Regions from separate parts of the Pediococcus acidilactici genome, predicted to be linked through region 3. Evidence: riboswitches for the same ligand, from Rfam matches in the RefSeq annotation. Region 3 holds a riboswitch; each other region holds the start of a gene.

Evidence for each region. Region 3 has a riboswitch for thiamine pyrophosphate ahead of thiW (energy coupling factor transporter S component ThiW). Riboswitches for the same ligand answer to the same signal wherever they lie in the genome.
Region 1: it holds a riboswitch for thiamine pyrophosphate, as region 3 does, so the genes downstream of both, thiM (hydroxyethylthiazole kinase) here and thiW (energy coupling factor transporter S component ThiW) in region 3, are expected to answer to the same signal.
Region 2: it holds a riboswitch for thiamine pyrophosphate, as region 3 does, so the genes downstream of both, thiS (sulfur carrier protein ThiS) here and thiW (energy coupling factor transporter S component ThiW) in region 3, are expected to answer to the same signal.

What each region holds. Positions count from the first base shown of each region.
Region 1 is NZ_CP066046.1:1,236,662-1,242,320, forward strand. It holds gene recQ (DNA helicase RecQ) at 1-294, opposite strand, end outside; gene tenA (thiaminase II) at 815-1,492, opposite strand; gene thiE (thiamine phosphate synthase) at 1,474-2,154, opposite strand; gene thiD (bifunctional hydroxymethylpyrimidine kinase/phosphomethylpyrimidine kinase) at 2,144-2,974, opposite strand; gene thiM (hydroxyethylthiazole kinase) at 2,971-3,765, opposite strand; TPP riboswitch at 3,911-4,016, opposite strand; gene I6H64_RS06245 (CsbD family protein) at 4,160-4,384, shown strand; gene I6H64_RS06250 (lytic polysaccharide monooxygenase auxiliary activity family 9 protein) at 4,708-5,307, opposite strand.
Region 2 is NZ_CP066046.1:657,038-662,696, forward strand. It holds gene I6H64_RS03260 (M20 family metallo-hydrolase) at 1-454, opposite strand, end outside; gene I6H64_RS03265 (thiazole synthase) at 451-1,224, opposite strand; gene thiF (sulfur carrier protein ThiS adenylyltransferase ThiF) at 1,246-1,908, opposite strand; gene thiS (sulfur carrier protein ThiS) at 1,909-2,106, opposite strand; TPP riboswitch at 2,200-2,291, opposite strand; gene thiE (thiamine phosphate synthase) at 2,380-3,009, shown strand; gene I6H64_RS03285 (hypothetical protein) at 3,071-3,238, shown strand; gene I6H64_RS03290 (hypothetical protein) at 3,431-4,150, shown strand; gene I6H64_RS03295 (ABC transporter ATP-binding protein) at 4,175-4,900, shown strand; gene I6H64_RS03300 (ABC transporter ATP-binding protein) at 4,950-5,659, shown strand, end outside.
Region 3 is NZ_CP066046.1:324,012-329,670, reverse strand. It holds gene I6H64_RS01635 (LppW family protein) at 41-1,000, opposite strand; gene I6H64_RS01630 (NADPH-dependent FMN reductase) at 1,054-1,605, opposite strand; gene I6H64_RS01625 (NADPH-dependent FMN reductase) at 1,610-2,239, opposite strand; TPP riboswitch at 2,413-2,502, shown strand; gene thiW (energy coupling factor transporter S component ThiW) at 2,614-3,129, shown strand; gene I6H64_RS01615 (glucose-6-phosphate isomerase) at 3,196-4,548, opposite strand; gene I6H64_RS01610 (GRP family sugar transporter) at 4,818-5,659, opposite strand, start outside.

The sequences.
Region 1 (5,659 bases), 910 kb from region 3:
AAAGCGTTCGTTAATTTCCATGTAATCTAACGTACTATTAATGAAGGTTGCGGAAATGCCGTTGTCCACCAAGGTATCGACCTGATCCTTCATTAGCGAAATGAGCGGTGAAACCACGAGGGTCAATCCCGATTGCATGAGGGCCGGAATTTGGTAGCAAAGCGACTTGCCGCCCCCGGTGGGCATGATTGCCAAGACGTTTTGCCGGTGAAGCACGGCGTCAATGACGCGCGCTTGCCCCGGCCGAAAGGTATCGTAGCCAAAGTTAGATTTTAAAACGGTTTGTGGATCCATCGAATGCCTCTTTCTTTTTGTTGATAGTAGTTAAGTATAGTATGAAAGATGAGAGAGTGAAAGCCCTCGGGTAAGGATCGAGGATTAACGTAAACCAGCCATTAATCGTGAGTTTGGCGATTGATGGCTGGTTTGGGTTAACCGCAGAGCCTTGAGGGCTGAAACTCGTTTTCGTTTGAGAGAACGGAAGCCCCTGGGTAGCTTGTGAGGATTAGCAGAAGCTAGTGATTAAGCACGGGCTTAGTGCTTGATTACTGGCTTTGGCTAACCGGAATAAGCTAGGGGCTGGAGTTCATTTTAAATTAGAGAACGGCAGCCACTGGGTAATCTTTGAGGATTAGTTTAATTTTGGAATTAATCGCGGGTTGGGCGGTTGATTCCAAAATTGGACTAACCGGAGAAGATTGGTGGCTGGAGTTCATTTTGGCTATGCCACAGAGAACGCCCCCACCAAAAAAGCGGAAATCCGCAACGCATGATTTCCGCCTTCATTTTGAAGTATGCTAGTTTTAAAGTCTTTTTATTTCCACCGATACTTCCAATCCTTTTGCGAATACGCCTGTTCCCAGAAATCATACTCTAATTCACAACTACGCAAAAAGCGGTGGGTAATTTCTTCTTTGCGCTGGGCACTTAATTTAGGCGCGGCCTCGTCCAGCATCGCAAATAACTGGGTAACCGAATCGTCGCCAGCACCTTCTTCGTCGCCTTGGTAGAATTCAATCCACGGCAAGAAGGGGTTGTCAGGTGCGGCGTTTTCCACAATCGCTTGACTGATTTCATTGTACGTCCACGGGCACGGCAACACGACCGCTGCAATGTCTAACAAATCTCCTTCGCGAACCGCCGTGAATAAATGCTCCGTGTACAACGCAGTTAATGGCCGGGGTTCAGCGTGCTGGTGCTCGGCTAATTCAATGCCGGCGATGTCGCATAAAATCTGGTGGGCCGCTGACTCATCCGCAAGTGAATATTGAATTTGTTCGCTGAAAAAACGCATCCGTTCCTTGGTTTGACTTTTTACCAACGCTCCAGCAAAAACCTTCGCAAAGGCGTTCAAAAAGCAGGTGTCCTGCTCCACGTAAACCGCTAAGGCTGCGCTTGGAACTTTGCCCGCCTGAATCCCCTGCACAAACGGATGCTGTTGAATGTCGTGTAAAATTGGCTGGGCAGCTTGCTTTATTTCTTCGGAGAACATGCTGCACCTCCTGCTTGGGCGACCGTGGCTTTAATTCCAGCAATTTGCTGGGCAGGATCAGTCATTTGAATAAACATGCTGATGGCCGCAATTCCAGCCACGCCAGTTGCCACCGTTTCAGCAACCCGCTCCAGCGTGATTCCACCTATCGCAACGACCGGAAAGTTACTCATCTGGACTAATTCACGTAATTTATCCACTCCTAGGGCATTCCCAGCATCGGCTTTGGAGTTAGTTTCGTAGACGGTTCCGGTTCCCAAGTAGTCTACGCCGTTCAACTGGTTGGCAGCGGTGATTTGCGCCGCGGTATTGCACGAAAGCCCCACGATCATTTGGTCGCCGACGCGTTCTAAGACCGAGGTAATCCGTTCGTCTTTTTGACCGACGTGAATCCCCTCCGCCCCCACGGCCAACGCTAAGTCTACGTCGTCATCAATAAACAGCGGAATCTGGTATTTTTGGGTAATCTGTTGACAAGCCCGGGCTAGTTCAACTACTTCGTCACGACTAGCGGTTTTCACCGCCCCCTTGTTACGAAACTGAAAGGCAGTGGCTCCGGATTGCACGATTCGTTCCACCGTCGGTAAAAAGTCCGCCTTGCTAGCCACGTCCTGGGTACCGGCAATAAAGTAGGCTTGTAGCATTGTTGGATTAAATTTCATTTTCAACCTCCCGATATGCCCAATGGTTTAACGGGCCGTGCCCGTGTCCCACCTGAATTCCGTCACTAATCGCGGCGTTAATAAAGGCTTTGCCAATTTGTAGGGCTTGTTTTAAAGATTTCCCCTTCGCGATTTCCGACACGATTACTGACGAAATCGTGTCGCCAGTGCCGTGGGTGTTGCTGGTTTCGTAACGGGGGCTAGCTAACTCTAACTCGCTACCGTCCGCGAACAGAACGTAATCGCGACTTTCTGCTGAATCACTAAAATGACCACCCTTAATCAAGACGTTTTGTGCGCCCAGTTCCTGCAACCGGGCAGCAGCCACTTTGGCATCTGCGTTATTTTTAATTGGCATCCCCGCTAATTTTTCAGCTTCAGGGAGGTTCGGGGTAATTAGGTAAGCCAGTGGCAACAACCGGGTCCGCACCGCTTCAATGGCTTCGTCGCTCAGTAGTTTCGCACCGCCCTTTGCAATCATCACCGGATCCACCACTAAAGGTCCAAAATCATACTTTTGATAGTTTTCCACAACCGCGTCAACAACTGCCGAATTAGCCAACATCCCCGTTTTTGCAGCTTTAATATCTAAATCTTCGGCCAACGCCGCAAACTGATGGTCGATAATGTGGCGTGGCATCACCGCCACGTCGGTCACCCCCAGCGTATTTTGAGCGGTCACCGCGACCACCACGCAGGTTCCAAAAACCCGGCGTTCCTGCATCGTTTTCAAATCCGCTTGGATTCCAGCTCCGCCGCCGCTATCCGTTCCGGCAATCGTTAAAACTTGCGCTGGCTTTTTTGTATCCATGTTAATCATTCCTCAACTTTCATTCTTTCTTCAACTTGGACAACCGTGATGTTTGCCAATTCATCCATCAGCCCGTTCAAAAAACTCCCTGGCAAATACTGGTCGTGCAATTTTTCGGCAATCCGTTCACCGGCGCACGACAAGGTCAAACTTGCGTTAATTGCCGCCTGCAACGGCGTTGGTCCGATCGCACAAAATGCGGCTGCTAAACTCGAAAGTAAATCTCCCGAGCCCACCACCGCCGGCAAAAGCCGGGTTTGGTTGTGAATCTCGACCACCCGGGTTCCGTCACTAACGTAGTCGGTTGCCCCACTCGCAATCACCACGTTATGGTACTTTTGTGCGCAAGCTTTCACCACTTGATGTGCATCCCCGTCGCCGTTTCCCGCGTCAATTCCACGAGTTTGCCAATCAATCCCAGCTAATACGGCAATCTCGCCTAAATTACCACGAATTATGTCGAAGTGATACTTTTTCAACAACCGGAAGTTTAATTGCTGGCGGTACTGGGTTGCTCCGACCGCTACCGGATCCAAAACGAGCGGTTTTTGTTGGTCGTTCGCCGCTTGGCACAGCGTTTCGATGTCTGCCCAGCCTTCTCGACGTACCGCTCCAAGGTTAATAGTCACCGCGGACGCCAAGCGGACCAGTTCTTCGGCTTCGCTTTCCTCTTCACTCATAATTGGGGAAGCCCCCACCGCGTTTAACCCGTTTGCCACTAAAAACGGGGTCACAAAATTGGCGTAGTTAACTACCACCGGGTTAACCTCTCGAATTCGCTTAATTCCTTGTAAATCCATTTGATCAGCTCCTCATTCATATCTCCACCAAGCGATGTACCGAAGGCGGTCTCTACCAGCGAACCATCGCTGCAGATTGACGACCGCGTTTACTAACATCCTCCATCGGCAACCAACAAAAAAACCACCCTTGAGAAGGATGGTTTTCGCCCAATAAACACTTTCCTTCGCAAGTATCAACTTACAGGTTCAAAGGGATCACGCTGCACAAGCGCATCTCAGTTCTTCTAAGAACACCCCTAGTGTAGATATTATTTTATTTGAATATGAATTCGGTTTCATAATACGCCTTTTAACCCCCTTACACAAGTCCGTGAGCATATAAATTCACTTTTAAGGGCGACCCCTGCTAAAATAAAGATGTACCAAAAATATTCAAAGGGGGATAATATTTATGGATAAAGACAGAATGGAAAACACTAAGGACAAAGTTGCAGGTAAAGTACACGAAGGTGCTGGTAAATTAACTGGCGACAAGAAGGAAGAAAGCAAAGGCAAAGCACAAAACATGGCGGGCAAAGTTAAAGACAAACTTGCTGACGTAAAGGATTCCGCTGCCGGCGCAATGGAAGAATTAAAAGACAAGTTAGACAAGAAAGACGATAAAGATCACGAATAATTAAAAAACCGCAAATTGCGGTTTTTTGTTTGGCCTAATCACGTATCTGGAAACTAACTAAAAACAGTTCTACATCCTGAGTCTTCATTCATTTCAATTTTCTACATACATTTTAATGAAGCTTTTTTTTAGTGGTGCTCAAGCCCGCCGAATAAAAAACGGTTAAAAACATTTAGGACTTTAGCATCAACCGCACTAAGAAAACTGGTTTATTTCAACATAACTAAAACCCCACCAATCATCTAAACCATGATTAATGGGGTTTTATTAATGCTCACAAACTATCCGACTTTGGTCCCACTGTTTGTAACTTCTTCCGTGAATTATTGAATATTAACATCTGAAACTTGGTAAAAGGCATTTGCCGTATTAGCAATATTCCATACGCTTAGGATCACGTGGTATCCCTTTTGGTCCGGAATGTTAATTTTGTGCGTTACTTCGGTTCCTGGGGTTGCCCCGTGGTCGTCAAAACTAGCAATTTTCTTGAAATCACTGAATTTTAACGGTTTATTCGGGTCCCAGCCTGGTTTGGTAATGTAGTAATCCCACGTACTGGTACTGTGTGGAGCGGTTAGGTGCCAGGTAATATCAAAGGCACCACTCTTAATCGGCGTCTTGTACCAACGATCGGCAGTTTGCTCGTCTAATTGAGAAAACTTAGCAAGCCCCGCGCTCGCAATTTTACCATCGATAAAGGTATTTTTCGGCGCTTCGATACTTTGCGGTTCGTACATTACTGGTCCAATATTTTCGTTCAATGGTTTACCAGGAAACTCGCTACTTCCTAAATAAGCCCGGCCTCCAGGATTAGTAACGTATCCGTGCGCGGAAGCCTTGATAACGCTAAAACCTAATACAACAATTACAACACTAACAGCTACTAAAATATAATGTAAAATTCGGTTCCTCGACTTTACCATAACACATCCCTCCTTATGTCTATAAGATAACATGGTGGAAAATTGCGTTCCACAAAAACGCTTACACAAATAAAAATATCGGTAATCGTTGATGGTCTGCGTAGGTGGTGCCGGTCAGACTCGTTGCCCGGTGCAATGATGCTCTTTAAAAATCTTTTCCAGGGTAAAAGGAACTTCAAATCCCTTATATTGCACTCTCGACACGCTTTTATAAAGCCAAATTCACCATCTTAGTTGACACATCTTATGCAATCTCCACAATTGACTGCTCATAAATCAAGCCACAAAAAAACTGGGTAACCAAAACTTGGTAAACGACCTCGTTTTGGTTGCCCAGTGAAAATTAAAATTT
Region 2 (5,659 bases), 330 kb from region 3:
TGCCGTTAGCATCGACCAAATTATTTAAGCGTGCCTTTTGGACGTAGTACCTTGAGCCGCTAAAAGTGGTTGGAAACCGACTCCCTTCCTCTTCGCTAAATGAAATCGCGCGTAAAGAAAGCTGGGGTTGTCCGTAACGTTGTTTAAGCTTGATTAAGGCATTTATTCCGGCTAAAACGCCGTATAGCCCATCAAAAATCCCCCCATCTTTGACCGTGTCAATGTGCGAACCCGTCGCCACTATCTTTGCGTCGTCTTTTCCAACTAAATCAGCATAGACGTTACCATAGTCATCAACACTGACGGTTAATCCGCCCGCCAGAGCCCATTGGATGAGCTGTTGCTGGGCGGTTGTCCATGCTGGACTATAGACTAATCGATTTTGCTTAGGAAAAGTGGGTGAAGCGTGGGCGATTAATTGCAATTGGTCATTTAAATCAGGGATGTCTTTCATTGCTTACTAATTCCTTGCAACGGGGAAGAAGCAACGGCTTTATGGTTAACCACTCGACCTAATCCTGCCAAGTAGGCTTTCCGACCGGCTTCGATTCCCATCCGAAATGCTTCTGCCATTAATGGAATATCTTCTGCGGTCGCAATTGCAGTATTGGCCATTACCGCATCCGCACCCATTTCCATTGCTTCCGCAGCCTGACTAGGACTGCCAATGCCAGCATCCACAATGATGGGGAGTTTGATTTCATCGATTAAAATTTGGATTAAGTTTTTATTGGCTAATCCTAAATTTGAACCAATCGGGGAAGCTAGCGGCATGACGGTGGCCGCTCCCGCATCCACCAGTTGTTTTGCGGTGTTTAAGTCAGGAAGCATGTATGGAAGAACAATGAACCCTTCTTCAGCAAGAATTTTAGTTGCCTTTACCGTTTCTTGGTTGTCAGGCAGCAGATACTTTTTATCAGGAATTACTTCTAATTTAATGAAATTGCTACCGCTAAGTTCACGAGCTAAGTGGGCAGTTCGAACGGCTTCTTCTGCATTAGTCGACCCGGAGGTGTTTGGCAAAATGGTTACGTGTTCGGGCAGATAATTTAGGATGTCTTCCGTAGTCTCCGTAGTTCGCCGAAGGGCCATGGTAATAATCTCGGCATGGGCATTTTTTACAGCCGCCTTGATTAAGTTATAATCATATTTTCCTGAACCTAAAATAAAACGTGAGTTAAATTGCTGGCCTTTGATGGTTAAGTAATCGTTATTAGATGTCATTGGTTTAGTTCCTTTCTTAATTTAATCGGCTTGGTTACCCAAGATTAAGCGAACAATTTGGTTGGCCTGGTGCCCGGCTGCCACCATGACGCGTGGCGCCATTAACCCTTCTTGCCCACTAGAGACTCCATCGCCGGCGACGTAAACGTGTTGGTTAATTTGCTTAGTTTTAATCTGGTTTGCGGGATGAATTCCGGCCATTCCACTAGCCATCACTAACGGCTTTTGAGGAAATAGGCGACTGCATTCACGTAAAAGCAAGGCTTTAGCTGCCGGGTCGTCAAAAGCTTCGCAAATTACGTCGGCATCCGCAAATAAGTCCGCAACGTTAGCTGCATTAACCGTCACTTGTAAAGGCGTCACGGAAATGAAGGGGTTGAATTCCTCAATATTTTGCTTAAGGGCGACTACTTTAGCCATTCCAATCTGGTTTAATTTATACTGTTGGCGATTTAAGTTACTTAATTCCACTTGATCAAAATCAACCAAGGTTAGATGACCAATCCCGATCCGTGCTAAGGCAATTGCAATGTTAGAGCCCAAACCACCAGCACCCGCGATGGTAACTTTTGACGAGCTTAAAGGTAGCGCAGAATGAGCTACGTTTCGACTAGTCATCTGAGTTTGCAGGTCGGTAATGGAATGTCCATAAAGTTGGAGTTGTTTTTCTTTAAAATTACTCATTTAACCTCCTCCCACGAATGCAATTATTTCTAAATGGTCTGCTGGTTGAATAATGGTAGTGTTCATTTGTTGGCTGGTAATAATTTCGCCGTTTAATTCAACCGCGAGATTGTCAATTTTAGTGTATTTAGTCTTCAAGAAGGCTAATAAATTTTGAGCATCCGCTGCTTGATTTTCTTCTCCGTTAACGATTGCCATGCAAAAACCCCCTTTCTTATGGATACAACCAAAGAAAGGGGGTACGCAATTATGGGTGGCGTAATTCACTAAAAGTGAGTTACAGAATTATGCGATTGCGGTATTCGGTCTTCCTTCGGTAGTACGAACTACATCAGGTTCAATGGGTATGATCTCAGCCAAAAATGGCACCCCAGACGAACTTTAAAGTTTTGATTTATGTGGTAAAATTATTACCACATATATTGTAAACGCTATCATAAAGAAAGTCAAAATTAAATTGAGGTGGATCAAATGTTAGAAAAGCCATTACTTTACCTCGTCACGGACCGGTTAGGGCTAAATCAACAACAATTTTTAGAAAGGATTGAGTTGGCTTGCCAAGGAGGGGTTGATTTACTACAGCTACGGGAAAAAGAAATCAGCAGTGCTGAATACTATAAATTGGCGGGTCATGTAAAAAAGATTACCGACCGTTACCAAGTCCCGTTAATAATCGATGACCAGGTAGCGATTGCGCAAGCTGTCGATGCTGCGGGTGTTCATCTTGGACAAGCTGATTTACCAGTGGCGGTAGCACGGCGAATTTTAGGACCCAACAAGATTATTGGAGCGACTACTAAAACAGTTGCGCAAGCACAATGCGCGGTTGAAGAAGGGGCTAACTATTTGGGAGTGGGAGCAATTTTTCCCACTACAACCCACGTTAAAACCGTGCACACTAGTGTTGCAATGCTAAAACGAATTAAGCAGGAAGCAAAAATAACGGTTTTTGCAATTGGCGGGCTAAATGCGGAAAATCTATCCGTTTTGCGGAATACGAATGTCGACGGAGTTGCAGTAGTTTCGGCAATCATGAAGGCTACGCAACCGCAGCAAGCAGCTCAGCAATTAAAATCTACAGTTATAGATGTTCTTAGTTAAGCTGGGGATTGCTTTGATGGCTAGTAATTTTTTCTGGACCCGATTAACGGAGGAGATAATAATGGAAAAACTTTATCGCGTGTTAAGCTATGGCAATCAATATTTAAAAATTGACGTTGGCAAACCAACTTTCTTTGCTCATGGTGTGGAAGTAAAAGCTAAGGTTAATAAGGAAACTGGTGAAGTGACTCTTTTTATTTCTCAGGAGGATTTGAAAAAATTAGGGTGAACGTTACATAAACTTAATTAAATATTTTGTAAAAGTCCTTGGTTACTTGTGAGCTAGAAAGTAATCAAGGACTTTTTTGCAAGCGTGAGGATCTTTTTTAAGCTAATTAGGAACTAAAACGGACTATTCAGGAATAGTTAATTTACTTAGTTATTTAGCTCTTGCAAGATAGAAGCAAGGAGGACGGTAAAAATGTTTAAAATTACGAAAATGTGTTCAAAACAAGTGGGTTCAAAAAGGCTTGTAGGTACTTTAACCATTATTTTAGGTGCAGCTTTAATAATTACTACAGTGATTTTACATGGGTTAGTTAAGGAAAATAAATTGATGGAATTGCTTCCGGATTCCTTTATAAACGTCCCGAAGCTAGTCCAATATTGGGCCGTCTATTATTATTTTTTTAGTTTGTTTATACGAGCGGGAGTTTTATTACTGCAAGGATTTTTAGCATTTCAAATCATCGCTAGGAGCAGGCAAACGCAACGACTCAGCCAAATTGCAACCTTCCCTTTTTCTAGAAGAAGTATTTTAACCGGGATGTTTTTAATGATCTGCATTTTTTCGGGCATGATTTTATTACTACTTCACGGCTCGATTGTGGCGTTAACGTATTTAAAGTTTAAGCAGTTTTTACCAGGTACGTATCAAGTTTTTTTAGTGAAAGATTGGTTACTTGATTTACTGTACGGATTTATTGCATTAATTCCAGCTTCAATTGCCTTATTAATCCCTAAGGTTAGTTACGTAGTTGGTTCTGCGGTATTGATGATTATTATCCTTTGTAACGCGGGTACGCTAAGCTTTGGCACTAACAGTATTCAGCTTCCGTTAATAACTTTGCTAGCTTTACTGGTAATTGCAACGTTGTTGGGATTGGTAGCATTTAAAAAATTTGCATTATTAGAACTGTAGTTTTTAAACGAAAGGGGGCGCACTTTGAAAAAACAAAATAGCATTTTGGAAATCAAGGGTTTATTAAAACAAATTGATAATGAAGATACTTTGCATAACGTAAATTTAAATTTTAAAAGTGGCCGGGTATACGGTCTATTAGGACCTAATGGAGCGGGAAAAACCACCCTGATGAAGTGCGTATTAAGTTTATCTCGAGTGAATGGCGGAAAGATTGTTTTTGACGGAGAAGAAATTACTAATGGTCAAAACTTTATGAAAAGGGGTAGCATCGGAAGCTTAATTGAAACACCTCAATTTCCAAGTAGTTACACCGTCCAAAATGTTATTGATGAGCAATTGGAAATGATGAACATTCGGGTAGGCCAAACGATGTTAGCTGATCTATTAAGTCAGATGCAATTGACCACCAAGCTAAATGATAACGCGGCAAATTTATCGTTAGGCTGGCGGCAAAAATTAGGAATTACTCGAGCAATGTGCACACTTCCTAAGCTTTTGCTACTGGATGAACCTTTTAACGGGTTGGATTTATCTGCGGTAGAACAAGTAAAGAAGCTGATCGTTAAGCTAGCGAGCCGAGGGACTTGCGTGGTGCTTACTAGTCACATTTTAGAAGAATTACAAAACATTGCAGATCATCTGTACCTGGTTGATGCTCAAGTAATCAAGGAGATCAAAGACAGTGAGTTGCAAGACGGTATTCGGGATTACTATTTAAAAAAATTTGAAAAAGAATCAGGTGTTTAAAATAGGTAAGGAAAAGTTAGTTACGATCAACAGCCTTTGGGTTGCAACAATGCTAATAAATATATTAGCTCCGCTAGCTAATATTGGATTTGCGTTTTCAATTAAGTTCTTAATTGATGACGGTATTCAACAAAATTTAACCCTGCTTTACCGCCATCTTTGCGTTAGCATCCTTGTGGTAATTGTTTTTGTTTTAGGAAATTATCTTGCAAAAGTGCTAACTAGTTTATACACGGCCAAGCAAATACAAAAGTACCGAATGTATTTAATGTCCAGCATGCTTCAAGAAAACTACGTAAGTTTTATAAAGCAAACTACTTCTGATTACCAACACGCACTGCTTAGTGAGGCTGACCAGATTGGTAAAGATTATTTGATGGGATTTTTTGAAATGGTTCGCAACCTGATGTTAGTGGGATATTCGTTAGTGGCAATGTTTATGAGTAGTGGATTTTTGGCCGCGGCAATATTGATTCTAACAGCAATCCCAATTATACTCAGTGCTTTTTCAGCAAAAAAAGGTCAAATTCAAAAGAAACGTGCGCTGGCTGCCGAAAAAACATTTGCAAATAAAATTAAAGAAATGTTGGCGGGGTTTTTAACTATCAAAATTTATCAAGCAGAAAAGAGTGTGAAGCGTTCGTACCAGCTTTTTTTACGTGAGTACACCCAAAAAAGTTTAAAACTAAGCATTACCGAAGACATGACTTCCACCATTTCGGAAGTTTCTGGGCTGATGATTTTTTTAGTTGCCTTTGG
Region 3 (5,659 bases):
GGTTTACACGCTTAATGCCAACGGATTTTATTTTCGCTTTCTAAACCTTTCGTTCAGCTCCCGCAATTTTTAGCTGAACGCCAACTTGTTGACTTAACTTTTCTAATAACGCCTCTCCGCTTTCCAAAGAAGGGTTATCTTCTGACATGATTGCAATGGTGCAACTGTTATCGCCCTTGCCTAAGTAACCAATGCTGTTAACAATCCAGTGCCCGTTAGGCATCTGTTTCCAACCATTCTTTAGCCAAGCATACTTGGAACCTGCTGAAATTCCCCAGTCTTGGTCGTCGGCAACGTTAGCCATCAAATTTTTAGTATAGGCCTTTGACTTATTTGAGATATAGCCGTTCTCGTAAAAAATCTTGTTTAACACCTTAATTTGGTCACGGGGGGTGGTGGGTGTCAGCGCCCACCCACTTGCTAACGCAGTCGAGTTAGTCATTTTTAAGTTGTTAAACAATTGCCCCAAACCTCGCGCGCTGCCGATATCATTGTAGATACTCGTGGCCGCATTGTTATCACTATTTTCAATCATCTGTACCGTCGCGTTTTGCTCTCCGGTGGTTAAAGCGCTGGCTTTTTGGTGACGCTGATGCAACAGTTCTACTAAAAGGTCGGTTTTAATAATACTTGCCGAAGGGAAAGTATTCTGCTTGGTATTGGTTGCCTCATAAAGCTGGTGGTCTCGTTTTGAATACACCGCAACCTTTGCATTTGTGTTCGCTAAAAACGGACGTAATTGTTCAGCAAATCCCTTAGCGGTCGCTTTATTGACGGCTTTCTTCATTGGAACTTGTGGGTTTGTCGCGGGTTGATGCTTAGCCGAACCCTTTTTGTTTACTGGGCCGCGTTGCGATTGTGATTGCGCAACTTCTTGGTGTGCGCTAACCCGTAACATTTCTAAGCCCGCTACGCTAGTTACCAAGACCAGAATGGTTACTATCGAATAAAATCGCACCCAATTTAGTTTCGGGGAAGGCTTTTGCCAATTTTGATTCATTTAATCTAAACTCCTACTCAATAAACTTTAATACTGGATCCCAAGCGCAAAAGCTACTCAAGTTGTTCAATCACCCGCACAAATTTAAGAAACTTTTGCAAAATTTGTTCAAGAAAAGCCACTGTTTTTGCATCCCGTAAATCACCGGCTTCATTGAAAGCTGTTTTTGCATTACTTAGCAAAAACTCATTGCCCGGCATAACGATCCCATTGACGTGCGGTGCCTCTAGGATCTGTTTCAGGTGCAATTGGGCGCGGGAAGTCCCTTGGTTATAATACGACGCCCCAATCACCCAGATCGGTTTCCCATCAAACGGGTGTAATTTAAACGAAAACCATTCAATGAGGTTTTTCATAGCTGCGGGAATGGTATGGTTATGTTCTGGGGTGGCTAAAATCACCCCGTCTGCCGCCTTAATTTTTTGGTTTAGCTCCTGTAAAACTGGGGATGCGCTTAGGTCTTGATCCTCGTTAAATACGGGAACTTCCCGCAGATCTAGTACTTCAATTGTTACGATTTTTTGAAAATGTCGCCGTAAATATTCCACTAACATTCGGTTATATGATTGTTCGCCAATCGATCCGGCAATTGCCACGAGTTTCATTCTATCACACCCCTTCTCGAGGACTATCATCATTTTGTTGCACAAATTGCCTTAATTCGGTTTCATTAGCTTGATGAGCATGGTTTAACTGCTGGGCAATCTCTAAAAACGCCAAAAAATCGGCAAACAAACCATCTAGCTGGGCAACCTTAGTTTGATCAATTAAATCACCGCGTTCATCAAATGCTTGTAAAGAATTCCCCAACAAAAATTCAGAACTAGGCAAAATCCGGGCCTTCAGTTCCGGTGCGTCTAAAATTTGCCGGAGCTGGGCATGCGCTCTTGAGGCGCCCAAATTACCGTAAGAGGCAGCCGTAATCATTACCGGTTTATCCAAAAAAGGATGGATGCCGTACGAAAGCCATGCTAATGTGCTAAGTAAAATGGCCGGCACCGCATGGTCATATTCTGGGGTGCCGATAATCACCCCGTCTGCTTGGGTAATTTTTTCTGCCATTTGCTGGGCTTGTTGAGGAATTTCCCTAGTTGTTGTCTTTTTAAAAATTGGTAAACCAGCAATTTCTAGAATTTCAATATCTGCTTGATGTACGTACCGTTTCTTTAAATATTGTAGTAACATCCGGTTGGTTGAATGCCGTGCGTTAGTCCCCACTATCGCAACGAGTTGTTTCATTTCGCTAACCTCCTCCAAATTAGCTTTGTCTATCAAACCGCTTTACACTTCATTACCATTATACGACTCCAAATGTAAACGCTTAACCCATTTTTTAACGAATTCGATTCTTCATAAAGTTAACCCCATTTACAAAGTTTAAAAAACGTGGTATCTTGGTCAGCAAATAACTACTAACATTGCTGGGGTGCCACGCGGCTGAGATCATACCCATTGAACCTGATCTAATTAGGATTAGCGCAGGGAGCAGTGCATTAGCCAAGCTACATATAATTGTGTTTTTACTAATTTTATGTAACCAGCGGTGTCCTGCTTTGCGGGAGACCGCTTTTTAAGCAGCACCCCTAGCTAAAATTGATTTTGGAGGAATTACCATGCAAAATAAAACCACTTTACGACTGGCCATCGCTGCTTTACTGATTGCCATCGACGTAGTTACTTCCCCGCTTTTTCGGATTGAAGGAATGGCTCCCATGTCGAGCGTGCTAAACGTAATCATTGGCTGTTTAGTCGGCCCCTTTTACGCATTCGCAATCACTTTAATGACCGGAATAATTCGGATGCTCATTCTGGGAATTCCCCCGCTCGCCTTAACTGGCGCAGTATTTGGTGGCGTTCTTTCCGCCCTCTTTTACCGGTGGACTAACCGGGTCGGCGGCGCTTGGCTAGGGGAAATCATCGGTACCGGAATTATTGGCTCCCTGCTAAGCTATCCGATCATGATTTTATTCACCGGCAGTAGTAACGGCTTGTATTGGTTCATTTACACTCCGCGTTTCCTCGCTGCGACCCTTTTTGGCGGCTTAGTGGGCACCATTTTAACTAAGATTCTGCTTAAAAGTCCGCATTTTCTACGATATCAACAGCTGTTTAGCAAATTAAAACTGTAAATAAAAAATCCTGACCACAATTTTTAAATTGCGATCAGGATTTTTAAATATTAGCCTAGTTTAAAATTATTTTAAACGAGCGTTTAATTCTTCAGTCTTGTCTTCGTAACCTGGTTTACCAAGTAAAGCAAACATGTTGGACTTGTATGCTTCAACACCTGGTTGGTTGAATGGGTTGATTCCGTTCAAGTAACCAGAAACGGCAACGGCTGCTTCAAAGAAGTAAATCATGTAACCAAGCGTGTAAGCAGTTTGGTCAGGGATGTTGAGCGTCATTACTGGAACGCCACCATCGTTGTGTGCAAGGGTAACCCCTTGGTAAGCTTTCTTATTAACTTCGTCCATTGTCCGACCTTCTAGGTAACGGAGACCATCAAGGTTTTCTGCTTCCTTAGGAATGTCGATGTCATGGTTTGGCTTTTCAACGTTAATTACAGTTTCCATCAAGTCGCGACGACCTTCTTGGATGTATTGTCCAAGTGAGTGTAAATCAGTTGAGAAGTTTGCTGATGAAGGGTAAATGCCCTTTTGGTCCTTACCTTCGGATTCACCCATCAATTGCTTCCACCATTCGCCAAAGTATTGTAACGTTGGTTCGTAGTTTTCAAGCAATTCGGTAGTGTAACCCTTCCGGTAAAGGATGTTCCGCAATGCGGCATACTTGTATGCGTCGTTTTTATTAACGTCAGCATCTGTGTATTCCTTGCTTGCGTCTTCGGCACCCTTCATTAATTGATCGATGTCGCCACCAGCTACGGCAATTGGAAGTAAACCAACTGCAGAAAGTACTGAGAAACGTCCCCCGATGTCATCAGGCACAACAAATTCTTCGTAGCCTTCAGCATCTGCTTCAGTCTTCAAAGCACCTTTTGCACGGTCAGTTGTAGCGTAGATCCGTTTCTTAGCTTCTTCTTCACCATATTTTGCAATCAATTTTTCCTTCAAAACGCGGAAAGCAATTGCGGGTTCGGTAGTTGTACCCGACTTAGAAATTACGTTGATCGAGAAGTCACGGTCACCAATCAAGTTCAAAACGTCTGCAAGGTATGTGGAACTAATTGAGTTACCAGCAAAAATTACTTGAGGTGCACCGTTACGTTGTTCCTTAGTCAACATGTTGTAGAACGTGTTGTTTAAGAAATCAATTGCGGCACGGGCTCCCAAATATGAGCCACCAATTCCGATTGCAACAAAGACTTCGGAGTCTTCGCGAATCTTTTCAGCAGCCTTCTTAATCCGTGCGAATTCTTCCTTATCGTAGTTAGATGGTAAGTCTAACCAGCCCCGGAAGTCGCTTCCTGCACCAGTACCTTTGCGAACTAATTCGTCGGCAGCGGTAACCATTGGTTGGATTTCAGCAAGTTCATTTTCATGAACGAAATCAGCCACGTTGGAACTATCAAATGAAATGTGTGCCATTTTAAATACCCCTTTTATTTAGAATTCCCTACTATTATACAATAGTTTGCCAGACTTTGAAGAACTTTGGACAACTTGAAGCGGTTAAATTTTCCTTAAACAAATTAGCGCCCGTCAGCAAGTCACTTTAAAAATTAAGTTTTTCTAAAGAAAATTGGTCTATATCTTTTATCGGATTCTACGCAAAAACTCCTCATATTTTTATATGATTGCATAAAAAAAGACCGCGGATTTTATAATCCCAGTCTGTTTTCTTCATATTAAGATTTCTATTTTAATGTTGCTAGTAACGTTTCACCGATAATAATTAAAATCGAGCCGATAATTACGAACTGCATTTCGCGATGGGTCTTACGTTCGCCTAGTAACCAAATTGATCCGAAAGTAGAAATTACAATTCCAGCTTGTGCTAAGGAGTAGCTAATTGCTAGTCCAACTGATGGAATTGCTAAGAACATGAAGATGTTCCCGATTCCCCAAATCAAACCAGTCGTAATGTTTAAGAACGTTGGTTTCTTTGCAATTTGATCCGTTTCTTTAGCAAAGAAAACAAATAAGAAAGCTCCGAGCAACATTCCAACTGCTTGTGGGAAAATAATTGCCTTCGCATCAACATTTGCAAAACGTACGATTACCGTATAACCGATGTACCCAATCGTCGAAATTGTCAGCGCTTGAATTCCGGCTGGCATATTTTCGTCATCGTTTTCCGTCGTGGAATCGCTCTTATCTTTTAGTGACGTTAATGCCGCACCAACGATTAAAGCGATTACCGCGATGGTACCAACCATGATCATATTACCGGAAGTCCATTCGTGCCAAATCAGTACCCCTGCAAGGGCGTTCCCTGCCAACTGTAAGCCGGTTGAAATTGGCACTGTCTTAGAAACCCCAATGTGCTTCATTGAACTAAACTGGTTAAATTGCCCAACTGCCCAAAAAAGGCCAGAAATCAAACCAGCAATCCAAATCTTACCGTTTAACGTTGGCTGGTAAATCACGAGGGTCACTAAGGAGAAAATCACCGCACCCATCGTCATTCCTAACGTTTGCTGCGACGCACTCCCGCCTAAGCGGCCACTCACTAAACCAATACTTCCCCACATAATTG